Regions from separate parts of the Calorimonas adulescens genome, predicted to be linked through region 1. Evidence: riboswitches for the same ligand, from Rfam matches in the RefSeq annotation. Region 1 holds a riboswitch; the other holds the start of a gene.

The links. Region 1 has a riboswitch for cyclic di-AMP ahead of FWJ32_RS08710 (NAD/NADP-dependent octopine/nopaline dehydrogenase family protein). Riboswitches for the same ligand answer to the same signal wherever they lie in the genome.
Region 2: linked by a shared signal. The riboswitch ahead of FWJ32_RS05735 (C40 family peptidase) and the one ahead of FWJ32_RS08710 (NAD/NADP-dependent octopine/nopaline dehydrogenase family protein) in region 1 are both predicted to bind cyclic di-AMP.

Annotation. Positions count from the first base shown of each region.
Region 1 covers NZ_VTPS01000012.1:40,481-51,394, reverse strand. The annotation lists gene FWJ32_RS08740 (GNAT family N-acetyltransferase) at 1-206, shown strand, start outside; gene FWJ32_RS08735 (radical SAM protein) at 212-1,138, shown strand; gene FWJ32_RS08730 (stalk domain-containing protein) at 1,375-2,802, shown strand; gene FWJ32_RS08725 (ferredoxin domain-containing protein) at 2,819-3,346, opposite strand; gene FWJ32_RS08720 (CapA family protein) at 3,498-4,610, shown strand; gene FWJ32_RS08715 (hypothetical protein) at 4,607-6,019, opposite strand; cyclic di-AMP (ydaO/yuaA leader) riboswitch at 6,145-6,267, shown strand; cyclic di-AMP (ydaO/yuaA leader) riboswitch at 6,390-6,513, shown strand; gene FWJ32_RS08710 (NAD/NADP-dependent octopine/nopaline dehydrogenase family protein) at 6,518-7,618, shown strand; gene FWJ32_RS08705 (cobalamin B12-binding domain-containing protein) at 7,615-9,267, shown strand; gene spoIIE (stage II sporulation protein E) at 9,392-10,914, shown strand, end outside.
Region 2 covers NZ_VTPS01000007.1:32,133-43,046, forward strand. The annotation lists gene rsxC (electron transport complex subunit RsxC) at 1-542, opposite strand, end outside; gene FWJ32_RS05725 (hypothetical protein) at 697-1,455, opposite strand; gene typA (translational GTPase TypA) at 1,531-3,363, opposite strand; gene FWJ32_RS05735 (C40 family peptidase) at 3,467-4,141, opposite strand; cyclic di-AMP (ydaO/yuaA leader) riboswitch at 4,144-4,279, opposite strand; tRNA gene FWJ32_RS05740 (tRNA-Leu) at 4,307-4,393, opposite strand; gene FWJ32_RS05745 (nicotinate phosphoribosyltransferase) at 4,447-5,481, opposite strand; gene FWJ32_RS05750 (lytic transglycosylase domain-containing protein) at 5,482-6,072, opposite strand; gene coaE (dephospho-CoA kinase) at 6,132-6,737, opposite strand; gene polA (DNA polymerase I) at 6,798-9,422, opposite strand; gene FWJ32_RS05765 (L,D-transpeptidase family protein) at 9,478-10,656, opposite strand; gene aroC (chorismate synthase) at 10,734-10,914, opposite strand, start outside.

The DNA of each region.
Region 1 (10,914 bases):
GACTCCTGCTTGATTTTCTTTTCAATGAGATGAACATGCACAGGGTGTATCTGCATGTTTACGACTTCAATGAGAGGGCTATAAGGTGTTATGAGAAGTGCGGCTTTAAAAAGGAAGGGCTTATAAGAGAGGCCGTATACAAGCATGGCAGGTATGTAAACGAATATATTATGGGTATCCTGGAGGAGGAGTTCAGAAAGGGGTGAGATGCATGGAGGCGCTGGAAGAATGCAGGCTGTGCCCGTGGGACTGCAGGGTAAACAGGAGAAAGGGAGAGACGGGCATCTGCAGAGCAGATGATAAGGTAAAGGTTGCCAAGGCCTACCTTCACCAGTGGGAGGAACCCTGTATAAGCGGGACAAAAGGCTCCGGTACAGTGTTCTTTTCTGGCTGCAACTTGAGGTGTAAGTTCTGTCAGAATTACAGGATAAGCCAGGAGGATTTCGGCAAAGAGGTGGGCATCAGGGAACTTGCCACTGTGTTTTTAAGGCTGCAGGATAAAGGCGCCCACAACATAAACCTTGTGACTCCTACTATATATATACCTCAGGTAGCAGAGGCTATAAGGCTGGCAAAGGAAAGCGGCCTGGCCATACCGGTGGTCTATAACACCAATGCCTATGAAAATGTCGAGGCATTAAAGATGTTAACCGGACTGGTGGATGTATATCTTCCAGACCTGAAGTATAATGACGATATGTTGGCTTTCCGCCTCTCGTCGGCTCCGCACTACTTTGATGTAGCCACTAAGGCTATCTTAGAGATGTATCATCAGGTTGGCGAAGTGGCCTTAGATGATGAGGGCATCATCAAAAAGGGCCTCATTATAAGGCATTTAATGATACCGGGACAACTGGAGGACTCCAAACGGGTACTGGACTGGATAAGGGGTAATCTGCCAGCAGGGGTATACGTGAGCATAATGTCACAATACGTGCCTCTCTACAGGGCAAAGGACATTCCTGAGTTAAATAAGAGGGTTACAGAGAAGGAGTATGACTCTATAATAGACTATTTCTTTAACATTGGCCTTGAAAACGGATATGTACAGGAAATGGAATCTTCTTCAGATGAGTATGTACCTGACTTTGACTTAGAGGGCTTGACAGTGCCAGAACCTATAGAACATGGCATGTAAGGTATACTTACTGAATTTGACCGATATAAACGCATCAGTTATATTGATTAGATGAGGGACTCTACGGCTGCAGTTTACTGTATAGCGAGCCAAGGTGTGCCTGTATATTTGTGGATCTAAATGTAAAAACGCAGTGATGGCCGCAGGTTTAGTGCACGGTTTTCTAAAACAAAGGGATATTAGTCAGGGAGGGTTGTGTCGGGCAAATGTGATATAATGTGAGAGAGGTGATTAAAATGAAGAGGGCGATAATTTTTATCATCATGGTCTCTGTACTTTTGGCTGTTGTGCCGGCTTATGCGGCAGGGGTCAGCATTTATATAAATGGCGAGAACCATAAATTTAATCCTGCTCCAATTATAGAGAATGGTACTACACTTGTGCCGATGCGCCCGTTCTTTGAGGCTATGGGGGCCAAGGTGTACTGGAATGATGAGACAAGGACGGTGACAGGAATAAAAGGAGATAGGGTTGTACAGCTTACCATAGGCAGCAGCAATGGCTATGTAAATGGCCAGGCCGTGCCGCTTTCTGAGGCTGCAAGGATTATTGACGGATATACCTTTGTCCCATTGAGGTTTATAGGTGAGTCTTTTGATGGCAACGTAAACTATAACAATGATACCCAAACAATAACGGTTAATTACAGGGAAAAGAGCTCTGAAGATCTGTCGACCGTGGAAATAGCCAGGAACCAAAGGGCAGTAGGCAGTATCATCGGATACAACAGAAATGGAGAAGAGATATCCGAAGGGAGTGGATTTTTAATAGATTCCTCCGGTTCTGTAGTTACTAACTATCATGTGATAAAGGGAATTGATACGGCCGAATTTGTGCTGGGAGAGGACAGGTACAAGGCGGGCGTGGTGAGGTATTACGACACGAAAAGAGATATAGCTGTCTTGAAGGTGGAAGGCGAGGACTTCCCCTTTGTGTCTCTGGGTGATTCTGACAATGTGGAGGTAGGGGAAAAGGTGGTGGCTATAGGAAGTCCTCTTGGCCTTGACAATACTGTTTCAGAGGGAATAGTAAGCGCCATCAGGAATGGGGACATACAGTTTACAGCACCGGTCTCTTTCGGGAGCAGTGGTGGTGCGCTTTTCAACAGCAGGGGAGAGGTTATCGGTATAACGTTTGCCACATATTTAGCCGGGCAGAACATCAACTTTGCCATACCTATCAATGAGGTTAAAGATATGATAAAGGGCCAGGCCATTGACATGACATTTGATGACCTCAGGAGAGAGATGAGCTATGAAGACTTTGCACAGTATCTGGCTGACAATTACTCATATGCAAATATCAATGACCTTGACATCTGGATAGACTGGTTTTCTGTATCAGAATCAGACGAGGGTAATATTATAGTCCTGGCTGCCTTTGACGGGTCTGGTGTAAGCTATCATAACTGGCTCTCTGCGCTGCTTAATGGTCACAAAACGGACATATCCAATTGGATGGGGGAAATATTAAGAGAGGTAGAGTCCCAGTATCCAGGCAAAACTGTTGGAGGCGGGGTTTACTACATGGACACATTCAGCACGTATCCATCTGCCTTTAAAACTGAAGAAATTGAAAAAAATGAGGATGGTACGTACAGTGTAACCCATATGGCTGCATTCTTTACCAATGTAGGAGGGAAAGATGCGGTAATAATAAATTAAGCTGCTTATAGGCAGCTTAATTCTTTCTGTCGAAATATATGCTTTTACCTGTCGCGGAGATGGGTATCCCCACAACAATGTCGCCTTCTATAAGGCCCATTTTTCGTGCCACCACACCCACACGATACATGATGCGGTTATCTGCGTTTAATATGCTGGCTGTCTTTACAGCAGAGCCGAGGGCAATCCCTAAATCTAAAAGCCTCCACGCGCATATTGGCCCCTTAAACTCAGGGCCTTCTTTTTTGCCTGCGCTGCGGTAACTTGCACAATCCTCATATCCACACGCTCCGCAGTTAAGGCCGGCATCCCTTGGCTCTTTGAGTGACAGAAGGAGCACGGCGTCAGAATTCCTCACATTATTGCCATCCCTGTCGAAATTGACCTTTTTAACCTCTTGGCCAAATTTCGCCATTTCGTCGGCAAGTTGGTCTAAGATGTCTCCCGTTAATATTTTTGACTCCACATAGTCCTGGCCTGACGCCTTGGGGGCTGTTCTGGCAGAAAGTTCCATAAGACCTGCCACAATTTCCATTATATCCATATGTATCCCTCCCTGTATACATTTTAATTCAAAAATTTAATGGTGTAAAGTACGCAGACTGGTTGTATGTATCAAGAATGCCTGTGGATGGTATTACAGGATAAGGCAATTTATTGTCGCAGAAACAATACCTTAATGGTATAATGAAGGTATGAAAAAATATCTGTCTTTATTTTTGATTCTTATGTCGATTTTTTTATCAGGATGCACTGTCAAAGCTGTTGATAGGACTGTAGGGGAGGTCACATATGATGGAGGTGAAACAAAAGAGCCTGGAGCAGTGACGAGGCATACCTATATCACCGCAGTTGGGGATATCATGCTGGGAAGAGGGGTTGGCACAAGGCTTAAGAACCAGGGATACACAGGACCATTTGAGGATATTAAACCATATATACAGTCAGATATGGCTGTCGGAAACCTGGAGTGTGTCATATCCGAGAGAGGGGAGAAAATGGAGGGAAAAGGCATATACCTGAGGGCCAGGCCTGAGGCAGTAGAGACGCTTAAATACCTTGGATTTGATGTCCTCTCCCTTGCCAACAACCATACCATGGACTATGGTGAGGATGCCTTTATGGATACCGTGGACATATTAAGAAAAAATGGTATATCGACTGTAGGTGCCGGGAGTAACATAGCAGAGTCCAGGACACCGTATATAAAGGACATAGATGGCATAAAGGTAGCCGTGCTGGGGTATAACCAGTTTTACAATGTAAAATGGAGCAGGGATGGCAGGACTATGGAGGCGCTAAAGGACAGATGCGGGACAGCCCCCTTGGACATAGGGACGATAGTTGATGATATAAAGAAGGCAAGAGAAGCTGCTGACATAGTCATCGTCATGCCACACTGGGGTGTTGAGGAGAGCACCATAGTTCCTGCAGAACAGCGGCAGATGGCCCATGAGATGATAGATGCCGGGGCCAGCGTGGTAATAGGGAGTCATCCGCATATACTTCAGGGTATTGAGGTATACAAGGGTGGCCTTGTAGCCTACAGTCTCGGGAATTTTGTCTTTGACCAGAATGACAGTAGAAATAAAGAAAGTATAGTCCTTGGGCTCAATTTTAATGACGGTAAATTGAGTGAAGCGGTTATTAGTCCCTTTGTAATAGAGGATAAGGTAAAGCCAACACCGGCCACCGGTGAAAAAGGAGAAGAAATACTGGACATGTTAAAGTCCCTTTCAGAGGAATTTGATACGCAGATAAATATTGAAAAGGCTACAGGGAAGATAAGGATTGAGGGTCGGGATTAGTCATGACCCTCGTTTTTGCTTATAAGCGATGCCACCAGTGTCTCGACATAATACAACGACCGTTCATTGCTCAATGTGTCCAAACTCATATGGATATATTCATGCAACTCATCCATGCTATTAAACCCTACCGGTAGAATGTTCATAATATATTTCATCCTTTCCTTTCTGAAGAATGCAGGAAAATGGCTTATCTCGTCATCTATCATTTTTACGATATCCTTTATGTTATCATCTATAAATTCTTCTTCGGCTGGGTTCTCATCCATGTCATGCTCGAAAAGATTAAATAGCTCTGATAATAGGTTGTCCTCCTTTGTGTCATAAAAAGCAAACCCCATGCCTTTGTATATTACCTGTGAGAGTGTCAGAGTATCAATACCTGACGAAATAAACTCATTGCCGTACTGGGTTAAGGTGGAGAGAAGTTTTAGGTGATCTTTCATCATGCTTCTGTCAGGAGGAGATAGTTTTACCGCTATCCTTCTGCCGTTTATATAGTCATCAATCATACTGCTTAAATATAAGTAATTATTCATGTCGATGCAGTTTGCGGCCAGGCTGTCTGTTATGATATCTCCAATTGAAAGAATGGAGGTTAAAATTGATTTGAAGAGATTTAATGCATTGGAAAAGAAACTTATAAAATGCATACCTGAGACTATCTCTTCATATGAAAGGCCGCCCGGCCTTTTATCCAGTCCATATTCCTTAGCTATTTCATAAAGCTTAAGGTAATATGGATTGGACGTATGGTTGGTGAGGCTGGCGAGATTTTGACATACTGCTTTAATGCCAGAGGGTGACATATTGGAAAGAGCCTCATTTAAAACCCTTTCCACATATGATAGGAACTCGTTTTTGACAAAACCCATGGGCAAGAGCAGTATAAGGCTTTTAATGTTTTTATTGACAGTGGTTCCGTTCTCGTCTTTCTCTATTGCAGCATACAGATAACCCATCATATCGTCAATAAATTGATGGTCACTGTCATATAAAGGTCGTAGGTCACTTGTTACATCTTTAACCACTAACTCCTGTTCATATAATGATAGGAGGATGTTTAGATCATCAATAGCGTATAAAACCCCCTCCAGAATTTGTAACAGGTTCTCTTTTAAAGGTACAAAGGCCTTAATATTTTCCTCCGAGAGATTTATGCACTCAGGTAGATTAACCTCAATAAATCGCAGCCCTTCAATTACGGGCAGGGTAAATTCTGAAGGGAATGACTTTATAAACCTGTTAAACCTGAAAGCTTTAAAAAAATTGTACATGTTGTTTACAGAGTAGTCCATTGTAAGGATGTAATTGTTTGAGGTGATTTCAGCAGATATCTCTTCAAAAAACCTGTGCATCTGCTCCTTATTCCCTCTTGAATCTTTAATTATCTGTTTATAGTTTTTCATTGCCAACCTCCAAATAAATTGAATTAAATTATATATAAATATGTCGAAAAATAACAACAAAATTTTGTTATCACTCTATTGACAAATCCATTCTATTATATTAAAATAAAATCACCAATTCAATATTAAATTAACTGCTGAATCCGAAAGGAGCGGGGGAACCAATTATCCGGGGTGAATCCGTAAGGAAGAGCAACTCTTTCAGCTCTAACCCGTCAGCTAACCTCGTAAGCATTGAAAGAGGAGAGTAGACTAATGAAAGCTATGGTTTCTCCATAGCTTTTCTTTTACTAAAGTTTATATTCTGCTACAGAAATAGGTTTTGCAGATGAGGAATGTCCGTATTCTGCAGTATAAAATTAAATATAATATTAAATTAACGCTGAATCCAAAAGGAGCGGGGGAACCAACTATCCGGGGTGAATCCGTAAGGAAGGGCCAACTCTTTCAGCCCTAACCCGTCAGCTAACCTCGTAAGCGTAGAAAGGGGAGTTGTCTATGAAGTTTGCAGTAATTGGTGCTGGAAACGGCGGCCAGGCTATGGCTGCGCACCTCTCTATCATGGGCTTTGACGTAACCCTATATAACAGGTCTCCAGAGAAGATAGAGAGGTTAAGGCAAAGGGGAGGCATAACCTTAGAGGGAGAGGTAGAGGGTTTTGGAACACCGGACCTTACCTCTGATATAAGGGAAGCGGTAAAGGATGCAGACATTATAATGGTTACGGTGCCTGCCTCAGGGCACAGGGATATTGCTTATGCCGTAATCCCTTACCTTAAAGACGGTCAGGTGATTGTATTAAACCCGGGAAGGACAGGAGGGGCTCTTGAGTTTAACAATATCTTAAGGCAGCTTAACATGGACAGAAGAGTAACTATAGGAGAGGCAGAGACCCTTATTTATGCCTGCAGAGAGAAAGAGCCAGGGACTATAAGGATTAACAGTGTAAAAAACATCGTGTTCTTTGCCACAATACCTTCATTTATGGTCTGGCCTACCGTAAAGATGATAAATAAGGCATATCCGCAGTTTGTGCCTGCCAAAAATGTGCTGGAGACGAGTCTTAATAACATTGGGGCAGTATTTCACCCGGCACCCACACTGCTTAATACAGGCAGAATAGAGGCTGATAATGACGGTTTTGAATATTATCTTGAAGGTGTATCCCCCTCAGTGGCTACTGTTTTGGAGAGGATAGATATGGAGAGGCTTCGAGTGGCAAGGGCGCTGGGCATAAAATTGCCTTCAGCAAAAAAATGGTTGGAAGAGACATACGGAGCCAAGGGGAAGACACTCTATGAGGCCATCCAGAACACAAGGGCTTATAAGGGTATAAAGGCACCAGCAACCGTGAACACAAGGTATATATTTGAGGATGTCCCAAACAGCCTTGTGCCTATTGCCTCTCTTGGCAATGAGGTGGGTGTGGATACGCCCACAATCAAGTCTGTAATACAACTGGCATCCTGTATGCACGGCATAGACTACTGGGAGAACGGAAGAAATGCCAGAAGATTGGGTTTAGATGGGTTAACAAAAGACGAGATACTGGCATATGCTGAAGGTAACTTTGCTTATGAGAAGGAGGTGTCGTTATGAAGAGGCTAATAATAGCAGCCGCACTTGGCAACGACGTCCATGTAGCAGGTATTATGAACTTCCTGAAGTTAGCCGAGGAACAGGGTTACGATACCATGTTTATGGGGCCTGCCGTGGCGCCAGAAAGGATCATTGAGGCCGCAATTGAGCACAGCCCGTACATGGTAGGCATAAGCTACAGGCTTACACCATCTGCATTAAAACCGTTACTCGATAAAATAGATTCTGGAATAGAGAGATACAGGCTCAAGGATATAAAATGGGTATTTGGAGGTACTGAGCCAACGGCCGATGTTGCAAGGCAGTACAGGATATTTGAAAAAATATTTGATGGGTCGGGGGACATGGATGATACCATCATGTATCTGAAGGGCATAGAGGATAACAGGGAAAAGAATGAGATTTATCCTCAAAGCCTGATAGGCAGGATAGAAAGCAAATATCCATTCCCTGTAATAAGACACCATTTTGGGCTTCCTGACCTTGGGGCGACCATTGAGGGTGTGAGAAAGATTGCCGAGTCAAAGGTGGTTGATGTCATATCCATTGCCCCCGACCAAAATGCCCAGGAACACTTCTTTGAGCCTGAAAAAATGGACCATGACCTTGATGGGGCAGGAGGAGCACCCCTACGTACTGCGGAAGATTTCAAGGCATTGTATGAAAATTCAAGAACAGGGAACTATCCTCTATTAAGATGCTACAGCGGTACCAATAATGTATTTGAAATGGCAAAGATGCTTTTAGATACCATACACAATGCCTGGGCAGCCATCCCCCTCTGCTGGTATAACCGGCTGGATGGCAGGGGACCGAGGGACCTTGTAACCTCTATAGCAGAAAATCAACAGCTCATGAGATGGCATGGAGAGAGGGGAGTGCCTGTAGAGGTTAATGAGGCCCACCACTGGGGTTTGAGGGATGCCCACGATGCCATATATGTGGCAGCCTCATACCTTGCGGCATACAATGCCAAAAAGATGGGTGTAAGGCACTATGTTGCCCAGTATATGTTTAACCTTCCTCCCAACGAGTCTCCAAGGATGGATATAGCAAAAATGCTTGCAGCTATTGAACTGGTGGAATCACTCCATGATGATGACTTTATAACCTACAGGCAGGCAAGAGCGGGCCTGGCCAGCTTCCCCACCGACCTTTACATGGCCAAGGGGCAGCTTGCCGCATCATGCTATACAGCTATGGCTATAAAACCCCATATCTATCATGTGGTGGGATTTTGTGAGGCTCACCATGCTGCAACTCCAGAGGATGTGATAGAGAGCGCAAAACTGGTGAGAGGTGTTGTAAAGAACCATATGCAGGGAGCTCCTGATGTCACCGCCGATGGAGAAATAATGAGGCGCAAGGACGAACTGGTGGCCGATGCCCTTGCAATAATTGATGCTGTCAAGGCCGTAGGGCAAGGCTCAAAAGACCCTCTTGCTGACCCTATAGTGATAGCCAGGGCTATAAAAATGGGGATCCTGGATGCCCCCCATCTTAAGGGAAACAGTATGGCCAATGGTACCCTTGCCACAAGGCTTATCAATGGAGCTCTATATGCCTATGACGAAAAGGATGGCAGGGTCCTTGCTGAGAGGGAAAGGCTTGACAGGATACTCAATAGCACTGAAAGGGTGCCGGCATAACCGGCAAAAAAGACACACCATGCGGGTGTGTCTTTTTTTGTCATAATTTATATGCATTCTTGTACCAAATATTTACAAATTATCCTTCCATAAATTGGTATAATCTTTCTATGGAGGGATTGGTATGTATGCTGATAATGTTGAAAGAAATGCTTCAGATACTGTGAAGGGTACATTCAAACTTAGGAGTTTTATAGAAAAATTTGTGCTTCTCTCAATAATGGGATTTTTTATAGGCAGGGTCGGGGTGTTTTATGGAAGTTTTCCCTTTGGCCTGGCCTATATAGGCAGTATTACAGGCAGGAACAGAACGAACATAGTCATCTCTGCCTTCTGCATTTTGGGGCTTCTCAGTTCAGGCATGTTTCCGAATACCATAAGATATATAGTAACTTATGCAGTCGTTGCTGCCCTTTTATATTTTTTAAAGCCCGTAGCAAAAGCCAATGTAAGGGCCTTGATTACCGCATCTGCGGTATTTACAGTAGGCCTGGTGATGTATTTTTTAACAGGACGCATAATGTATGACCTGATATTAGTGGTGCTGGAATCTGTAATTGTGTTTTCTACGGTATTTGTCTTTGACAATGCACTGGATATAGTACAGGGCTCCACATCAAGGAAGTATCTCAGCAAAGAGGAGATTATATCCTTAGGCATTACCTATGGGCTTATTATTACAAGCCTGAAGGATATCCGGGTATATGGACTTTCACTCTGGATGATTGTGGCGATGTCAGGGCTTACCATAATAGCTTACACTGGCGGGCTTGGGGCAGGGGCTGCAGTTGGCGTGCTGATGGCAGTTGTCACACAGATCACAGGGTCTGCGACATCCTCAACAGGGCTGTTATTCTCGCTTGCAGGGCTCTTGGCTGGGGCATTCAGCAGCCTTGGCATAATAGGTTCTGTAAGCAGCCTTGTTATTTCCTACTTTATATTGGACAAATTAGCAGGATATGTCATGTCCATCTATTTAAAGGAGCTTTTGCTTTCCGGCTTCATCTGTCTTTTGATACCGCGGAGCATGATTAAAGCCTTAAGTTTGTACCTTAACAGGAGTATAGAGAGATTTAAATCCAGCAGAAAATTAATGCATAAGACCAGGGATATTGTCTTTACCAGGCTTAAGGACATGTCTGGCGTTATGAGTGAGCTGGCTTCAGTATTTGACGGAGCAAGAAACTCGGTAATGGTTAGACAAGATATATCAAGGGTTATAGCACGGGCTGCAGATGAGGTGTGCGAGTCCTGCATCAAACGTAATCAGTGCTGGGGCAGGGATTTCTATTATACCTATCAGTTTATATTTGACATGATAACCCTTCTTGAGCTCAAGGGAGAGGTTACTGCCGAGGATGTCCCACAAAACAGGTGCATCCACGTAAATACTATGATAAAGGAAATCAACAACCTCTATGATTTTTACATGTTAAACTCCATGTGGCAGAAGCGGCTTAATAAGAGTCAGATGATTGTTTCAGAGCAACTGAAGGATTTAAGCCGAATTGTAAGCAACATGGCAGACTCCATAAAGACCCACGACCATTTCCGCGAGGATCTGGAGGAAGAGATTTTTGTTGAATTGGATAAAGATGGTATAACTCCTGAAGAGGTCATAGTACTGCAGAACGACAGCGGCAGCGA
Region 2 (10,914 bases), on a different contig from region 1:
TCTACCATTAACCTATGGTCACAGGTAAGATATGGCTCACACTCAGCACCATTTATTATTACTGTATCAACACTCTTGTCAGGAGGAGGCGAAAGCTTAACATGCGTTGGGAATGCAGCTCCTCCCATACCGGCAATCCCGGCCTCCTTGATAATGTTTTTAATATCATCAGCAGAAAGGTCTTCAAGATCACCCTTTGGCTTCACACTCTCATCCAGCGTATCTAAGTGGTCATTCTCAATGACCACAGAATTAACAAACCTGCCGCTGGGGTGCATCCTTGGTTCTACAGCCTTTACCTTACCTGAAACACTTGAGTGCACAGGTACAGAAACAAACCCTTTTGCCTCCCCGATCTTCTGACCTAGCTTTACCTCATCACCAGCTTTAACGATGGGTTCGCATGGGGCACCTGTATGCTGGGAAAGCGGTATCACGACCTCATCAGGTACAGGCATTCTTTCTATCGGTAAACGGTTTGTGAGCTCTTTGTTATAGTGTGGGTGAACACCACCCTTAAAGGTAAGTATTTGAGCGCACATCTAATCTTATCACTCCTTTAAATTTAAGTGGGACTAATACTTATTCTACAGTGTCCCCCATAAATCCTTTTTTGTTAAAAATTTAATTATTATATCTTGAGCACTGTATACAAGTTATATTTTAACATAAAGTTTATCAATATAAAAGTTCAATTTAAAAATTATATAATCTCATATCTTCTAATTCTGCTATCAGTTTTTTATATAAATCCAACGATTCATATATAGACTTTTGTAATATATAAAATGACTTCCCGTCATTTAACATAGTAGATATTTCAAGTTTATCAACAGCATCCTCTTGCACCACTAAAATATCCTCTAATTCTCTTTTGCAGTTGCAATCTATGTCCCACTCATCCAAGAGCTTTCCCATATCATCCACCATCTTTATGAGTTCCGGCAGACTGTCATTATTATATTTTTTTGTTATCAAGTCTACACTCAATTGACTTTCTTTATCCATAATTAAAATTGCCTTATTCAAACATTCATCCAAAAGTTCCACCTCATCATGTTTTTGCTCAAGGTACGGGATCGTTATACTGCTTTCTCTCTTTTCTTCTGACACGGCTTTAATTCTCATCAAACTTAAAGCCTCAACCAATTTGTCTGCATTTTTTTTAGAAAAGGTAATGGCTGTAAGGTTGTTTCCATTTATAGGGTATACCTCTGATGATAAAAAAGGTCCGACAGCGTTGATTTCGTAATAAATAAGCGGGCGTACCTCATAGACATATATGCTTTCTGTATGAGTGGGTTCTAACTGCTTATATAGAGGAGCAACCAAATTAGATATTATATTATTCGATAAGTAGAACGATAATAACGGGATTATCATTAAAAACAGAATCATCCCAACGTATATTCTCATTTTCTGTCTTTTATTAACATTTTGTCTTTTCACCCTCATAGTCTTTCCCCCATTATTTATCATTTATGTTATATATTGTAAAATAAATATTAAAAAAAATAAAGGGGCCCACCCCTATTTCTGTCCCGACTTCACCATCTTCCCTGCTTTTTTATATCTATCTTTCTGAGACAGTATCTTTTTCCTTATCCTTATTGATAATGGTGTAACCTCCAGTAGTTCGTCATCAGCCAGAAAATCAAGTGCCTCTTCCAGACTCAAGGTTTTGGGAGCAGCAAGTCTGATAGCTTCATCGGCAGTTGCAGACCTCATGTTTGTGAGATGTTTCTTTTTGCATACATTGACATCTATATCTTCCTCGCGGTTGTTTTCTCCCACTACCATCCCCTCATACACCTCTACTCCAGGACCTACGAAAAGGGCACCTCTCTCCTGAGCATTATTGAGCCCGTAGGTTGTTGTGGTACCTGCCTCCGAAGCAACTAATGAACCATGATTTCTTTGTTTTATCTCTCCTTTATACGGCTGATAATCTATAAAAACATGGTTCATTATGCCATTACCCTTGGTATCAGTTAAAAACTCCGTCCTGTAGCCCATAATTCCTCTTGATGGTATATTGAACTCCAGCCTTATATACCCCTTGTCATTAGGCGTCATATTAATTAGTTCTGCCTTCCTCGGGCCCAATTTTTCCATAACAATCCCCATATATTCCTCAGGAACATCTATCATCAGTAGCTCTATCGGTTCATACCTTTTCCCATGTACGTTTTTGTATATAACCTCTGGTTTCGACACCTGGAACTCATATCCCTCTCTCCTCATGGTCTCAATTAATATGGACAAATGCAGTTCACCTCTACCTGAAACCTTAAAGGTATCTGGGCTGTCCGTATCCTCTACCCTCAAGGAGACATTTGTCTCTAATTCTTTATACAACCTATCTCTAAGATGTCTTGATGTAACATACTGGCCCTCTTTCCCGGCAAACGGGCTATTGTTGGTAGAAAAACTCATGGTAATTGTAGGTTCTTCTATTTCTACAAATTCCACAGCCTCAGGGAAATCAACATCAGCTATCGTTTCACCTATCTCTATATCTGGTATCCCAGATACAGCAACAATATCACCCATCAGTGCACTTTCAGCTGCCACTCTTTTTAAAGATTCATACTGGTATACTGTACCAATCTTACCTTTAACAACAGTACCATCCTTCTTTACAACGCTAACCTGTTGACCGCCTGTTATACTGCCCCTAATTATTCTGCCAATGGCCAGCCTGCCAACATAGTCGTCATAATCTAAATTTGTTACCAATAGTTGTAAAGGTCCGTCCACATCGCCTTCCGGCGCAGGTATGGAGTTTATAATGGTATCAAAAAGCGGCTTTAAATTATAGCCACTATCATTAAGGTCATACTTGGCAACCGCATCGCGTGCTGATGTATACACAATTGGAAAATCAATCTGTTCATCGGAGGCGCCAAGATCTATAAAAAGGTTTAGTACCTCATCTATTACTTCATATGGCCTGGCGTCGGGTCTGTCAATTTTATTTATTACAACTACGGGTTTTAAATTTAACGACAGGGCTTTGCCAAGGACAAAGCGCGTTTGAGGCATTGGCCCCTCACTGGCATCAACAAGAAGAAGGACACCGTCCACCATTTTTAAAACCCTTTCGACTTCTCCACCAAAATCAGCATGTCCCGGAGTATCTACAATATTTATTTTAATATCGTTATATCTTACCGCAGTATTTTTGGCCAGTATGGTAATGCCTCTCTCCCTTTCCAGTTCATTGGAATCCATTATCCTTTCATCTACTTTTTGATTTTCCCTAAAAATACCGCTCTGTTTGAGCATTCCATCTACCAGTGTAGTCTTACCATGGTCCACATGGGCTATTAGAGCTATATTTCTTATATCATTCCTCTTCACAGTTTAACATACCCCTTCCAAATAAAAAATGGATACATTAGTACCCATTGGCTAAACAGTATTATATTATATACCTTTAAATGATCTCTGTCAATGCCTATAATTACTTCACACGCCTTGCGGCTGCATAATGGTCATTATAATAACCGGAGAGGAGTGTGTCAATACGCACCTCATCACCGCCTGAAGAGCTATGAATAAAATTGCCATCACCAATGTATATTCCAACATGGTTAATTCTTTTCGAACCAAGAGTTTTAAAAAATACCAGGTCTCCCACCTCAAGATCTTCCTTATCCACTGCCTCTCCAAACCTTGACTGTTCCAGTGACGTCCTCGGTAGTTCTACCCCAAAATTCTTATAGACATAAGAAACAAACCCTGAACAGTCAAACCCCTTGGGCGATGACCCTCCATATGCGTATTTAACACCCAAAAACCTTTCTGCAAAGTCTACAATGTCTCTGAGCCCATTGCCCCTTGATACATCCTCTTTCCCTAATGATACATATGAAGCACTCATCCAACCCTCTCTGCCATCGGATAACTTTACCTGATACCACCCATCTGTCTTACCCAGCACCATTACAACATTATTTATATCTACCTGAGTAATCACTTTTGAGTCAAGGCTAGGGTCTTCCCTCAAATTGACATTGTCACCGGTTACTATACCCCTGGGAAATTCATCAGCAAGAACAGGATTAAAGAAACCAGCAAGCATAAGCGATGTGGATAGTACAGAAATCCCTAACAGGAATCTACTATATGTCCTCATTTGATTTCTCCCTTCTCATGCCTCCGAGGTTAGCTGACGGGTTCGGGCCGAAGGTAACCCTACCATCAGGCGAAACTGATAGATTCACCCCAAAATACGTCCCCCGTACCTTTTGCAAGGATTCGGCAGCCTTAGATAAATATGTATCTAACATGGATATAAAAATGGTGCCGAGAGCGGGACTCGAACCCGCATGAGGAATCCCTCACTACCCCCTCAAAGTAGCGTGTCTGCCAGTTCCACCATCTCGGCACATTCAACGAAAATTATTATAATATAAGTTTGGACATAAGTCAATACAGTAATTATATCATTTTCACAAGTTTTGGGTTTTCTATTATTCCAGGTATTCTACCCCTCTTGGCAATCGGCTTACCATCCACCTCTTTTAAATCCATCGTCATATCTATCGGTTTAGCATCTGAAATAAAACTGCCCACTCCAAAAGCATCTACACCTGCATCAGCCAGTTCAGCTATTTTTTCTGGATAAAGGCCACCCGAAACAATAATTTTGACATTTTTATAACCCTTTTGGTCCAGTCTGGCCCTAATTTCCTTTATAAGTTCGGGGGTTACCCCACCTCTTTCGCTGGGCGTATCTACCCTTATCCCATAAAGCCTGTCTCCTAAAAGTTCTGCCACTCTAATGGCTTCTTCAGCCTCATCTTTGAATGTATCAATGAGTATTGTCCTGTTTTCGTCTGGCTTTGATATTTCATCATATGCCTTTGCTACCGTCAATGTGTCACCGGCAATCAAAAAAGCAGCGTGTGGTACTGTACCGGTCGGCTCTTTTCCAAACAGTTTTGCTCCCAGTATACAGCTCGCATTGTCAGCCCCACCTACTAATGCTGCCCTTTCCATGACAGGAGCTACAGCAGGATGCACATGCCTTGCGCCAAAGCACAGCAGTGGTTTCCCCTTGCACGCTTCTTTGGCTTTTCTCGCAGCCGTCGCCCATGCACAGGAGCTTGCGAGCATTCCCAATATAACTGTTTCATAAACACCAAACTCTGAGTAGGGCCCTTTGATCCTCACAAGTGTATCCTTGGGGTTGAATGTATCCCCCTCTTTTAAAGCCCATACCTCAACGTTTTTATTCCTTAATATGCCCAATGCCTCAGTAATACCAGCAAATACCCCTTCTTCTCTCGCAAAAATCTCGGCGGTTACAGGAGTATCTCCAAGACCCAGGTGATTTAATATATCCATCGTCCTCAAAAAGTACACATCAGTTGTCTTTCCCTCTAGTATCTCTTCATGGGTTGCAGAAAACAATTTCCTGTCATGTTCTATCTTAACCCTTTCAAGGTCATTCAGGCTTTTCATTTGTTCCATTTATGTTATTCCCTTCTTTCTTTTGCCTTCGTAAAGTCTTGTAAAAATATGATAGTTTCTAATTATCTTATCTACATAATCCCTCGTTTCCTTAAATGGGATACTCTTTAGTTTTTCCCCATCATCACTATATTCCTTATCATTCAACCATTTTTGTACATTTCCTCTCCCAGCATTATAAGCCGCAAATACCAGGACAGGATCTTTAAATTCACTGTTGAGATTATTTATATACCAGCAACCAAATCTTATATTTACCTCAGGATTATAGAGAAGATCTTCATTATAGTTTTCAATCCCAAGGTTTTCCGCAATCCACTTTCCTGTATCAGGTTGTATCTGCATCAGTCCGATGGCACCCTTGCTTGATTTAGCTTCAGGATTAAAATTACTTTCCGCTTTTATTACTGCCAACACAAGATAAGGGTCAATTCCATATTCAACGGCATATCTTTCAACTATATCCATATACTTTGTGGGATAAATCATCTTCTGTACAGTGTTATATACCTTCAGCGAAACAAGTATGAGCAATAAAAAAAGTAAGACAGCAATTATTACGCCTATCCATTTACGAGGAATAAAAATCAATGGAATATACCCCCACATTGCAGATACCATACATTAATATAATTCTATGTAGGCCCAAATTAATTATTCTTTTTTATCACCCTTTCCCAAAGTTTACTTATCTGTTTTCTAATATATCCTATGTCTTTACTGTTGTCAATCACATAGTCAGCATACTTTACCTTCTCGCTTAACGGCATCTGCATGCGTATACGGTTCATGGCATCTTCATATGATAGTTTATCTCTCTCTATAAGTCTTTTTATCTGCTTGTCTTTGTCTATTGAAACTACCCAAACCTCGTCTACCATATTTTGCAGCCCCATTTCAATCAGTATTGCGGCGTCCAGTATTACAGCCCTTTCTTTCCCTTTTTCTTTCTCTGCATCTATAATTTCTTTTATTCTCTGGATTATACGTGGATGAGTTATAGCGTTTAGCTTATCCAATTTTTCCTTATCCGCAAACACTATATTCCCAAGTTTTTTTCTATCTATCTCTCCATCAGGTAGAAGTATGTCATTTCCATAGTAATCGATAATTTCTTTCCATGCCTCACTCCCTTTTTTAATGATCTCTCTTGAAATTTCATCTGCATCTATTACGTAAGCTCCCATTTCCCTTAATATATTTGAAACAGTGCTCTTTCCGCTGGCAATTCCCCCTGTTAACCCTATCACCTTCATTTTACAACCCATTCCCTTCATTACACTTTTAGGTACAAAAGCAATAAGTGGTTTAGCAACTCACTTGGCATCATACCAATTATTGCCATATTTTATTTCGGCTATCAGCGGTACCTTCAAGTTGACTGCATTCTCCATTTCCCACCTTACAATTTCCTTAATTTCATCCAACTCTTCCTTAAGTACGTCAAATATCAGCTCGTCATGAACCTGCAGTATGAGCTTTGATTTAAAATCTTTTATCTTCTTATGCACATTGACCATAGCTATCTTTATTATGTCAGCAGCGCTACCCTGTATAGGGGTATTCATTGCAATTCGTTCTCCAAACATACGTATATTTCTGTTTTTGGAGGTTATTTCCGGTACATAACGCCTTCTATTCATAATGGTGGTAACATAGCCCAGTTCTTTAGCCTTTTTTACACACTCATCAAGGTATTCCTTTACCTGAGGATATCTCTTGAAATAGCTCCTGATGTATTCAGCGGCCACCTCCCTTGGGATCCGAAGGTCTCTGGCCAGGCCAAAATCACTTATGCCATATACTATTCCAAAGTTCACAGCCTTGGCACTTCTTCTCATCTCGGGCGTAACCTTATCTATAGGTACATTAAATACCTCTGAAGCGGTCCTTGTATGAATGTCTTCACCAGCGATAAAGGAACCTATGAGGTTTTCATCACTCGATAGATGTGCAAGTACCCTTAGCTCTATCTGAGAGTAATCTGCGGAGAGAATAACGTGTTTGTCATCTGATGGTATAAATACTTTTCGTATCTGTCTTCCAATATCTGTTCTAATTGGTATATTTTGTAGGTTTGGCTCAGTGCTGCTTATTCTTCCCGTTGCAGTTACAGTTTGATTGAAACTGGTATGGATTTTAGCGCTCTTTTCAGTAAGTTTTATAAATCCATCAATATAAGTGGATTTTAATTTGGATATCTGCCTGTACTCCAGTATTTTTGCCACGATATCATGCTGAGGTGCCAGCTCTTCCAGGACTTCAGCATCTGTAGAATAGCCCGTCTTAGTCTTTTTTATAACCGGCAGGCCAAGTTTTTCAAATAAAATATGGGAGAGCTGTTTTGGCGAATTGATATTAAATTCTTCTCCTGCAAGATTATAAATCTCCTTTGTTATACTGGTGAGTTGTTCAGTAAATTCACTGTCTAACCTCAAAAGCTCATTCCTATCGATATTAAAGCCAGTACATTCCATATCAGCCAGTACCATGACAAGAGGCATTTCTATATCATTAAACAGCCTGTCCATAGAGAGTTCATCAAGTTTTTCCCGCATAAGGGGCTCTGACTGACCTATGACCTCTGCTTCTTCTCCGAGGAGCTGATTTAACATTTCTTCTTCAACATTGTGGAAATCCGTCCTGTTTCTTCCCTTGCCAAATATCGAGTCATCCAGTATATCCCTGTTAAGAAAGTCCTTTGCAATCTGTCGTATGATATATTCGGATTCTGTTGCATTGATAAGATATGCGGCAATAGCCGAATCGAAACTTATGTTTGCAGGTTTATACCCCTCGCTTATTGCAAAATTTAGAAGTCTTTTTATGTTATGTCCAGACTTCTTTATGTTCTCGTTAGACAGAAGTTTATAAAGTGCATATTTCATGCTGTCATCAAGTCTATAAAGGGGTAAAAAAACAGTACCCTTTTCTTGACTGCTAAGAGAGGTCATGGCCAGGCCATCCTCATGAACCTTGAAACTTATAGCTATCCTTTCAACACCACTGATGTACTCATTGAAATCATCAACGTTGTCGATGACCCTGTAGACAACCCTGTCCACGTTCGGTGCAGTATCATCCTTGGAAACCTTGTCTAATAATGATTTAAACTCCAACTCTTCAAAGATAGCTCTAACTCTTTTTTTATCCGGTTCTTTAACAGTATATTCCTCTATGTCAAACTCTATCGGCATATCCCTGATTATGGTAGAAAGTCTTTTACTCAGCAGTGCCTTGTCCACATTGTTTGCAATTGCTTCTCTAACCCTCTTATTTTTTATCCTATCTACATTTTTAATAATTTCGTTGACCGATCCGTACTCCTTTATAAGTTCAAGCGCTGTCTTCTCACCAATACCTGGTACCCCGGGAATATTGTCGGACTTATCGCCCATCAGCCCTTTCAGGTCAATAAACTCACTGGGTGTTATACCATATCTATCTCTAAAGATATCATAGTCATATACCTCCACATCAGTCATGCCTTTTTTGTTTAATATAACCCTGGTCTCTTTAGAAACCAGTTGCAGTGAATCCCTATCGCCTGTTACTATGTAAGTCTCAAGTCCATTCTTCTCTGCTTGCTTTGATACTGTACCAAGTATATCATCGGCTTCAAACCCAGGCACTTCTATAATCTTTATATTTAAAGCAGATAATATATCGCGCAAAATGGGTATTTGACAAGATAACTCATCCGGCATCTTTTCTCTTGTGGCCTTATATGCATCATATTCCTTATGTCGGAACGTTGGTGCTTTCACATCAAAGGCCACTGCTATATAATCGGGTTTATAGTCATCCATCACCTTAAAAAGCATCATCATAAAACCATAGACAGCGTTTGTTCTCGTACCCTTACTGTTCATAAGCGGGGGAAGGGCAAAAAAAGCCCGGTAGAGCACACTGCTTCCGTCAATTAGCATTAATTTTTTCAACTTCTTCCACCACCCAAAAATGTTATTATAGTTATTATACTATAAAAATAAGCGGTCAATACCGCTTAATTTGTATAATACCATATCTTGAATCTATTTCATAGTCAAATTTAAAGATTTCCGATAGTTCTTTAATCCCCATATATGATATACCATTTAAAATCACTGGAGATACCGGCTGGTCATTAATGCTAACGACACTTGTCGCCTTATCCCATTTTACCTCATGTCCAAACAACTCACCAATAACCCTAAGAGGTAGTTTTATATCCCGACTATCGTAGTTTGTATACTGCACCGGTGAAACATACATCCCATCTATATAGACCATATCATTTTTAATATCTATCCTTTGCGCCTTCTGTTCTATCTCATAGGACAGTTCAAAAATATCAAGTAATTGTATAAGATTTATATATATACTCTCTTTATTCATATATTCTATATCATGCCCGTTTATGGACATGATACCGGTGTCTAAATTCAACAGATAGTCTATCCCAAATATACTTTTCAGGGACTTTGCAGATATATATAGTTTGCCATTATCATCCAGGATGTCAGATGAAAGCAGCTTATCACCTTTAGTTAAGACCCAATCACATGAATAAAAAGCTGCCTCCTTTTTATAATTGTTGAATATATATTTGAATTTCTCATCCTCTATGGCCAGGCCCATTTCCATAAGTTTCGCTTTTATCTCTTCCTCCGTATTTACCCCTCGGCCATAAATATCCGGATACACCTCCAAAACCTTATTTGTGCCATCACTCAGTTCAAACATGGTATGATAGGTTATTATGACAGGAATCCCCACTTCAACCATCTCATAAAGCTCATCAACATCGCTGTTATACATGCGGACACAACCTAATGAAGCCATGGTTCCTATAGACCCTGGATTATTATTTCCATGTATCCCATAGCCGGGATAAAAGTTAATCCACCGATTACCTAAAGGGTTATTTTTCCCCGGTGGAACAGGTTTACCACCATTAGGGGGATACCATACTGGATTTTTAATCTTCGTTCTGACGTTATAAGTCCCATCAGGTGTATTGGTCAAAGTCTTGCCTATGGCTACTGGATAATCCTTATACACATTTTGTCCTTCAAAATGCAGTGTGAAACTTGGCAGATTTATAGTTATACTGTCACCAGGGGCAGTGATTCCTTCTGTATGTATGTAAAATAAGATCAATATAGCCAGAAAAATAAACAATAGTTTTTTCATGGTAATGTCCCCTCTTAATAAGCATTTTTTATATACTTATTAAAAGGAGACTGCTGTTATGATTTATTAAATAAATTTTAACCAAAGTTTAACCTCTTGATATAATGCTCGTAAGCATTTTTTACTTCATCGATATTATCTCCGCAAAATTTATCAAGAAAGGCTACTGCTATCTCCCATGCCACAACAGCCTTAAGAACCACTGAAGCTGCAGGCACTGCGCATACATCACTCCTCTCCACATGAGCTTTTGCAGAC